DNA from 4 places in the Rahnella sp. NRRL B-41462 genome. Region 2 is predicted to be linked to each of the others. Evidence: predicted binding sites of a transcription regulator. Region 2 holds the regulator's gene; each other region holds the start of a gene.
The links. Region 2 encodes CRP, which controls carbon source genes, mostly activating them, when cyclic AMP is high. Its sites were predicted from a motif close to ATGTGANNNNNNTCACAT; they were not measured.

Region 1 (2,207 bases), on a different contig from region 2:
TCAGTTGTTCATGGCGCATAATGCGAAGGTTATCGGCGTAGCGCTTCACCTGACTCAGCTGGCTGCTCAGCGTATTAATGTCATTTTTATCGCGGAAACTGAATACCCAGCCACTTTCTGCACCGGGTTCAAGTTCGATGGGTACGCGGTTGACGATCACCTGTCTCTGATTGAGTACCGTAATCTGATCATGCTGACTGTTGTTTTCACTGACACCACGTTGCGTAAAGAACGTGGGCGGCGTCTGAAGCACCTCCGCCAGCGGTTTACCCAGTAGCTCGTTTTCGGGCTGGCGGATATCCAGTAACTCGCGTGCGGCCCGGTTAATTGAAATCAGTTGCCTTTCGGCGTTGATCGCAAATACGCCCTCATACATGGCTTCCAGCAACGCTTTTTGCTGGCGGACCAGCAGGGTAATATCTTTGGGTTCCAGCCAGAACATCTGTTTTTTAACGTTGCGGGTGAACATCCATGAAAAAATAAACAGCAGTAATAAAAGCAGTAAACCGTATAAACCGGCCTGCGCCAGACGGCGGCCATTAATATTATCGATGTAAGAGGTGAGATAACCGACCGAGACAATGCCGATCACCTGATTACTGGCATCCAGAATCGGGGCTTTGCTGCGCAATGAAACGCCGATGCCGCCCTGACGTACGGAAATAATGGTTTTACCGGCCAGCACACCGGCGTTATCACCGCCAATCATCGGCAGGTCTATGCGCTCCGGGGATTCGGAATGATAAAGATGCAGCTCGCGGGTATCGCCGATAACGATATAACTGGCGTCACTTTTATCGCGTAATGGCTGGATTAGTTTCGCGATGCCGGGGATATCGCGGGCCTGCACCTTTTGCGCCAGCCCCGGCATCAGAGCGATCTCGCTGGCCTGAACCCGTGCACGCTGGCCCAGATCATGATGTAACTGACGGTCAATAATATGAAATAAAATAGCCCCCAGCAGTGCCAGCAACACGCAGGAAAATACCACCAGAGATAAAAAGAGTTTTACCTGAAAAGGTAACCTGAATTTCATACGACCTGCAGCATGGCGAACCTGAGATATACATTCAATAAGCCTATCACGGCGAAATGTGAGTCGTAATCGCAGAGAAGCGGAGTTGTGAACAGAAGATTAAAATAATGATTATTTCACACAGTAATAACAGGGTTAATAGCGGGATTTACTACTAATCTTATAATCCTTATAAATCAGGGTGCATTAACACCATAAACACCATAACAACCTTTATCCCTGCGGTTTTAATTTGAACAACCTCACACCCGGCTGACCGCCTGTTTTCATATGCTCAGACCATCAATAAGAAAAGTCTTCAGAAGAAAGAGGCAATGTCATGAGCACAACCGACGATTCCTACATCGCTGTCAAAGAAACGAAAACCTCCGGCCTCTCGGCCAGACAAAAATGGTGGCACATTCTTGATCACTACAAGATAGGCATTATCCCGCTGCCCTTTTTCCTGCTGGCGGGCGTGCTGATCCTGCTCGATTGCCTGAATGGCAAGTTGCCGAGTGACATCGTGGTGATGGTCGCCACGCTGGCCTTCTTCGGTTTTGCCTGTGGCGAGTTGGGTAAACGCTTACCTGTGGTGGGTAAACTGGGGGCCGCGGCGATTTGTGCCACTTTTATTCCTTCGGCGATGGTGCATTACGGCCTGCTGCCGGATGTTGTTGTTGATTCCACGGTCAAATTCTATAAATCCACCAATATTCTCTACCTTTATATCTGCTGCATTATTGTCGGCAGCATCATGAGCATGAACCGTCAGGTGCTGATCCAGGGCTTTATGCGTATTTTCGTACCGATGCTGTGCGGCGAAGTGGTCGGCATGATTGCCGGTATGGCGATGGGCACTGTTTTAGGTTTACCGCCAATGCAAACCTTCTTCTTCCTGATCCTGCCGATCATGGCTGGCGGTGTCGGGGAAGGTGCGATCCCGCTGTCGATGGGTTACGCGACCATCCTGCATATGGAGCAGGGCGTGGCGCTTGGGCGCATTCTGCCGATTGTTATGCTCGGTGGCCTGACGGCCATTGTGCTGGCGGGCGTGCTGAACCAGCTTGGTAAACGTTATCCGCATCTTACCGGCGAAGGCCAACTGATGCCGTCGAAAAAAGGCCAGATGGGCAGTGGCACCGATGAATTTGAGGGCAATCCGGGCGTCAACGCGCTGGCCTGTGGTGCG
Region 2 (2,207 bases):
GGGTGTTCATCAGGTCGCGCCGGTACAGCGGGCGCTGGGTACGCAGCAGGCGCGCAATGCGGCTGAAATGGTAATAACAAAACTGACCTACCGGATTGTCCGGATTGCGCGCGGCGATTTTCTCCAGCGCGGTCAGCTCATTGGCCATCGTAAAGCGCCCGGATAAACGGTGATAAAGAATATCGTCGGCAATCACCCGAAGACGGGTGGAAATCACCTGTGCATTTCGGCGGATAACCGCTTCGGCATGGCTTTCCTCCACCAGTTTCTGCACTTCTTCCGGCTGATGCAGGCTCACTGTAATGTGCTCCTGCAAATCGAGCGCCACCTGAAAACGCTGAAATAGCCGCTTATGGTGATGATGATGTCCGTGCTGGGGCAACATGTGTAATTGCTGATAAAGCAGGGCAATCAGGTCGATAACCTGCTGCTGGCGGGCTAGCAGTGGGGGTAACGCGGTTTCGGGATCGGTGTGTTGCGTCAGCAGGCTGTACTTGGCTTCGAAATAATCCGCGAGTTGCAGATAGAGCTGGCTGAGTGTTTCGCGCATCGGCTGTTCTTCCGAAATACGAAACCACGCCCAGTTAAACAATCCGTACCAGGCTGTGCCAGCGGCGAACAACACCGGGGCCTGCCACATCGGGCGCACGCCCACCATACTCAGCGTGAAGATAGTCGCCACCAGCGCACCGGGCAGCAGGCGCGCATGCAGCGGGCTGATTTCACCGGTGACGCCGAGCAGTAACGCCAGCGACAGCATGATCAGCGGCAGCGGTATATGCCAGCTTTCGAGCATCAGTTGCAGCAGAAGGCTGCTCACGGCAAAGAGTGAACCGCCGACGAGCAGGCGTTTGAAAAAGCGTTTATGCGGGGTATCCAGACCGGCGATGTTACAACAGGCCGGGCAGAGGGAAAACAGCAGGCCCATTTGCAAATTGCCAAACAGCCAGCAAATGCCAACAGGTAAGCACAACACCAGCGTCTGGCGCAGCGCGTAGTTCACTTCAGGATGGTAAAACAGTCTTCGCCATAGCGTCATGGGTAAAGCTTAGCCCATAAAAAAGGCGCGACAGTGTTTTGCCGCGCCAATTTTTGAGGGATTAACGTGTGCCGTAAACGACAATCGTTTTACCGTGTGCGGAGATCAGGCTTTGATCTTCCAGCATTTTGAGAATGCGTCCGACTGTTTCACGTGAACAACCGACGATTTGGCCAATTTCCTGGCGGGTAATCTTGATTTGCATCCCGTCCGGATGGGTCATTGCATCAGGCTGTTTAGCCAGATTGAGCAAGGTTTGAGCGATACGACCGGTAACGTCAAGGAAGGCAAGGTTGCCGACTTTCTCTGACGTCACTTGCAGACGGTTGGCCATCTGCGCGGAGAGACGCATCAGAATATCCGGGTTAACCTGAATCAGCTGGCGGAATTTTTTATATGAAATTTCAGCCACTTCACAGGCAGTTTTAGCACGTACCCAGGCACTGCGTTCCTGACCTTCTTCGAAGAGTCCCAGCTCACCGATGAAGTCACCTTGGTTAAGGTAGGACAGTATCATTTCCTTGCCTTCTTCATCTTTAATCAGGACAGCAACTGACCCTTTCACGATGTAGTAAAGCGTTTCGGCTTTTTCACCCTGGTGAATCAGCGTACTTTTAGAAGGATACTTATGTATATGACAGTGAGACAGGAACCATTCAAGAGTCGGGTCTGTTTGTGGCTTGCCGAGAACCATTTGCTATTATCCTCTGTTGTTATCGCTGCCCAAAATCACAGGGCTCAGAGTTCCCTGTACGGCACTTCAAATCCAAAGCGCCCTTTCAGCATATAACTCTCCAGAAATGCTGCAAGCGGATGTCGGAGTGCAACAGCCTGTTTATTGCTGTCATCACCGTGGGTTCTGTACTTAAACCGCAAAAACCGTCACCGCAATTTACTGGAAAGTATGTTTCGGCTTTGTTTGTAGCACAGGTTTGAGATGCTGTCTTCTGTTGTCTCGCTTCAGCATGATGGCGATCGGGTTACGTTGCCAGATTTTAGGTGAAAGGGTACTCTGAGAGCAGATTTCGACAAGTTTATTCACCGGGAGAATAGTTCATGCATGCACGTGTCAAATGGGTTGAAGGACTGACATTTTTAGGTGAGTCTGCATCGGGTCATCAGATTTCAATGGATGGAAACGCGGGTGATAAAGCCCCAAGCCCGATGG
Region 3 (2,207 bases), on a different contig from region 2:
AATCTCCAGCCGCTCGAGAATATCGAGCACAATTACCGCTTCACCTTCTTCAAATCCGTCGGCCAGCAGCAGAGCGACCTGCTTTTTCGCGTTGTCCTTTACCATAATGCAAATGTCCTCTGAGGATAAAAATCAGAGGACATAATAAAATGAAACGGTGTTTTGATATTGTGAGTGGCGTTGCAGAGTGAACTAGAAAACCAGTTGCACTTTCGAGGCTTTGGATTTATCCAGAGCGTACTCCAGCGCTTCCACCAGGCTTTCCTGCGGGAATTCCGCCGACAGCAGCGGCATCGGATCGACAGTTTTATTCGCCAGCCATTCGACCGCCGTGTTGAATTCTTCGGTGAAGCGGAAGCTGCCGACCCAGTTAATTTCTTTGGCAATGAGCATCATCAGCGGGAATTCATTCACCACCGGTCCCATGCCGACCTGAACCAGCGTGCCGCGCGCGCGGGTCACTTCCAGACAACGGCGGATGGAAGACGGATGGCCGGAGGCATCAAAGGAGACATCGAAAAAGCCTTTCTCCGCCTGATATTCACTGAAATCACCCTGTGCGGCGTCCAGCGCTTTACCTGCACCCACCGCCAGTGCCAGCGTGCGGCAACGTTCGCTCGGGTCCGTCACCACGATTTGCGCGGCGCCTTTGGCTTTCGCCGCCAGCACGATCAGGCAACCGATCGGACCGACGCCGGAAACAAACACCGTTTTGCCATGAATATCGCCTGCCTGATTGACGGCATGAATGGCGACGGCCAGCGGCTCGGCGAACACCATCAGACGGTCACTGACCTGATTGTCGTAAGGAATGCACTGGTCGCTGTCGACGATCTTATACTGCGTAAACGCGCCATTGATGTGCGGGAAATACATCGCGCTGCCGAAGAATTTCATGGTGGTGCACTGATTTTCGTCGCCGGAAAGACAGTATTTGCAGGCTTTGCACGGCTTACTCGGGTTCAGCGCCACTTTCTGACCAGGCTGCAAACGCGGGGTATCCGATTTCTCCACCACACCCACCACTTCGTGGCCGAGTACCATCGCCTCGCGCACTTTGAAATCACCCACCGCGCCGTGTTCGTAATAATGCAGATCCGAGCCGCAGATGCCGCCGCGGGTGATTTTCACCAGCGTACCTGCTCCGGTGTAGTCGAGGGTCTGGTTGATCACCGAAACGTCTTTTTTCCCGGTTACGACGCAGGATTGTGTGGCAATAGTCATGGAATTCTCGCTCTTTAAAGGGCCTGATTGCGCCCAGTAAAGAGGGTTTGCCGGTCATAAAATGTGATCGTCGTCACTTTGCGTCGTGTTACGAAAACCTGTTACCCATAACTTGAACGGACTCAACTTTTCCCGGCAGATTTATCACGATTGCGCGCCGGAATGCTGAGGATCAGATGGGTTATCACACCACCGGCCAGCCCCCAGAATGCCGAACCGACTCCCAGCAGCGTGACGCCGGAAGCAGTGATCAGAAACGTAATGATTGCCGCGTCGCGCTGACGCTCATTTTCCAGCGCGCGGTACAGGCTGCCAGCAATGGTGCCGAGCAGCGCCAGCCCGGCGATGGTGTGGATCAGCGCCTCCGGTAACGCAGTAAAGACCATGCCGATGGAACCGCCAAACACGCCCGCAATCAGATAGAAAACGCCTGCCGAGACGGCCGCCATATAGCGTTTTTTGGGATCAGGATGAATATCCTCACCCATACAAATCGCGGCGGTAATGGCGGCGATACAGATGGTAAAACCGCCGAACGGCGCTAAAACTAACGCAGTCAGCGCTGTCCAGGAAATCAGTGGCGAAACAGGCAGATGGTAGCCGTGCGCTTTCAGTGTGGCGATGCCCGGCGCATTCTGTGAGGCCATGGTCACCACAAAAAACGGAATGCCAATGCCGATAATGGTGGAAAGTGTGAAATGCGGCATCACAAACGCCGGTGCGGCGAAGGTCAGCGTCTGACCGTGCAGGGCAATATCACCCTGTAATGCGGCGACGATCAGCCCGGCAACCAGCGCCATTACCACCGCATAGCGCGGCAGGGCGCGTTTTGCCAGCAGATACACCAGACACATGGTCCCTGCGAGGGCAAAATTGCTTTGCAGTGAGGTAAAGGCGTTCAGCCCGAAACGCAACAGAATACCGCCGAGCATCGCCGCTGACAGCGCCTGAGGAATGTAATGCATCAGTCTGGCGAATAAGCC
Region 4 (2,207 bases), on a different contig from region 2:
CGTTGGCACCCAGAATCGCGACTTTCTCGCCCACTTCAAGCATCAGGCCGAGATTTTTAAACAGCGGACCGTTGTCGAAACCTTTGGTGATTTTTTCCACTTCCAGCGCATTACGGAACAATTTCTTGTCCTGCTCGAAGCGCATGTAAGGGTTCTGACGGCTGGATGCTTTGATTTCATCAAGCTGAATTTTATCAATCTGACGGGCACGGGAAGTCGCCTGTTTAGATTTGGAGGCGTTCGCGCTGAAGCGGCTGACGAACGATTGCAATTCAGCAATCTGAGCTTTCTTCTTGGCGTTATTGGCGCTGAGAAGTTCACGAGCCTGCGTCGCCGCCGTCATGTATTCATCGTAGTTGCCCGGATAAACACGCAGTTCGCCATAGTCGAGATCCGCCATGTGCGTACACACCATGTTCAGGAAGTGACGGTCATGGGAAATGATGATCATGGTGCTGTTACGTTCGTTCAGCACCTGCTCCAGCCAGCGAATAGTATCGATGTCCAGGTTGTTCGTCGGTTCGTCGAGCAGCAGGATTTCCGGGTCGGAGAACAGCGCCTGCGCCAGCAAAACACGCAGTTTAAAGCCCGGGGCGATTTCGCTCATCGGGCCATAATGTTGCTCGACAGGGATCCCCACGCCCAGCAGCAATTCACCCGCACGGGATTCTGCGCTGTAGCCGTCCATTTCGCCGTAAGCGACTTCCAGATCAGCCACTTTGTAGCCGTCTTCTTCGCTCATTTCCGCCATCGCGTAAATACGGTCGCGCTCTTCCTTCACTTCCCACAATTCGGTGTGGCCCATGATAACGGTGTCCAGCACGCTGAACTGTTCGAAGGCGAACTGATCCTGGCGTAATTTACCCAGACGCTCATTCGGGTCCAGCACAACGTTACCGCCAGAAGGCACTAAGTCGCCACCGAGGATCTTCATGAAAGTGGACTTGCCACAACCGTTCGCGCCAATCAGGCCGTAACGGTTACCGCCGCCAAATTTCACGTTAATATTTTCAAATAACGGCTTGCTGCCGAATTGCATGGTGATGTTGTAAGTACTTAGCACAACGCTCGCTCTTAATTGGGAAATGTGATTTGGCGCGCATTATGCCACAACAGCGCGTCAGGATCGCCTGTAGTTGTGGTCATTTTTCACTCAACAGCTAAAAAAAATGCTTAATGTGCGACTTTTCAGAAAGCAATAAAAACAAAAAACCCGGCCGGAGCCGGGTTTGTCGTACAACCGCTGAAATCAGAAGTTGTAGCCAATCACGCCGTAGTAACCCCAGCCGGTGGACTTCACATCGAAGTTACCGTTACCGAAGTTCAGTTCAGCGCCGTCAGCCCACTGGCCGCCGTTGTGGAAGTAACGCGCCACGAACGAGTAATGCCAGTGTGTGTAGTTCAGCGACAGGATATGGCTGGAGGCGATAGAGTTGTTAGAACGCGCTTTGTTGCCGTTCAGATCACGGAAATCGTCATCACCCAGTGAGGAGCCCCAGTCGAAGTTGGTGAACCCGATATAGCTCAGGTTGCCACCCCACAGTTGCGTCAGAGGAACGAAATATTTCACTTTGAAACGGTAACCGTCCCAGCTGTTTTCATTCGCTGCGCCGTAGTTTTCCCACTGGTATTTCGCATACACGTTCAGAGACAGGCTCATCGGCAAACCGGTGTCGATGTCGGTGCCCAGCCCCATGTACCAGGTATTTTGACGGTTATCGCTATCCGGACCCATGTCGTAGATATAGTTGTTCGCGAAGTACCATTCTTTGAACGGACCGAAGCTCAGATCAGTACCGGTCAGCTTATCAATAGAGAAACGCGGTTCGATTTCCATAAACAGCGGAGAACCGTTTTTATCCCAGATACCGGTGTCATTACCATTACCGGCGCCGAAGGTTTTAGGAATATCGATATAACCGTAGAAATCAAACCAGTCTTTGTGCGCAAACGCTTCATATTCAAGGTAAACATCGTTACGCAGCGTAGGCCCGAAACGGGTATCGGCGCTACCTACAACGTTGACACTTTGGTGCCACCAGTCAGAAACAAATTCGCCCTTGCTATCATCAGCGAGCACGGTCGCGCTGTAGGACAAAGCCATCAAAGCGCCTGCTGCAATAATTTTATTTTTCATATTTTTACCAGAAGCGGGGGGTGGAACAACGCCTTGCCACTTTCAGACGTTGCATAAAACAAACCCTAAA

Region 1: a site for CRP is predicted at 1,267-1,284, ahead of UC14_RS15860 (2-hydroxycarboxylate transporter family protein). Genes of this name have one in related genera too.
Region 3: a site for CRP is predicted at 1,286-1,303, ahead of idnD (L-idonate 5-dehydrogenase). Genes of this name have one in related genera too.
Region 4: a site for CRP is predicted at 1,086-1,103, ahead of UC14_RS20550 (ABC-F family ATPase). Genes of this name have one in related genera too.

What each region holds. Positions count from the first base shown of each region.
Region 1 is NZ_JYDF01000061.1:26,172-28,378, reverse strand. Features, by position in the region: partial or broken gene UC14_RS15865 (ATP-binding protein) at 1-1,036, opposite strand, end outside; gene UC14_RS15860 (2-hydroxycarboxylate transporter family protein) at 1,356-2,207, shown strand, end outside.
Region 2 is NZ_JYDF01000051.1:60,286-62,492, reverse strand. Features, by position in the region: gene UC14_RS13625 (YccS/YhfK family putative transporter) at 1-1,039, opposite strand, end outside; gene crp (cAMP-activated global transcriptional regulator CRP) at 1,101-1,733, opposite strand; gene UC14_RS13615 (OsmC family protein) at 2,096-2,207, shown strand, end outside.
Region 3 is NZ_JYDF01000012.1:5,534-7,740, forward strand. Features, by position in the region: gene UC14_RS04330 (DJ-1/PfpI family protein) at 1-105, opposite strand, end outside; gene idnD (L-idonate 5-dehydrogenase) at 193-1,224, opposite strand; gene UC14_RS04340 (benzoate/H(+) symporter BenE family transporter) at 1,347-2,207, opposite strand, start outside.
Region 4 is NZ_JYDF01000093.1:3,190-5,396, reverse strand. Features, by position in the region: gene UC14_RS20550 (ABC-F family ATPase) at 1-1,063, opposite strand, end outside; gene UC14_RS20545 (nucleoside-specific channel-forming protein Tsx) at 1,250-2,137, opposite strand.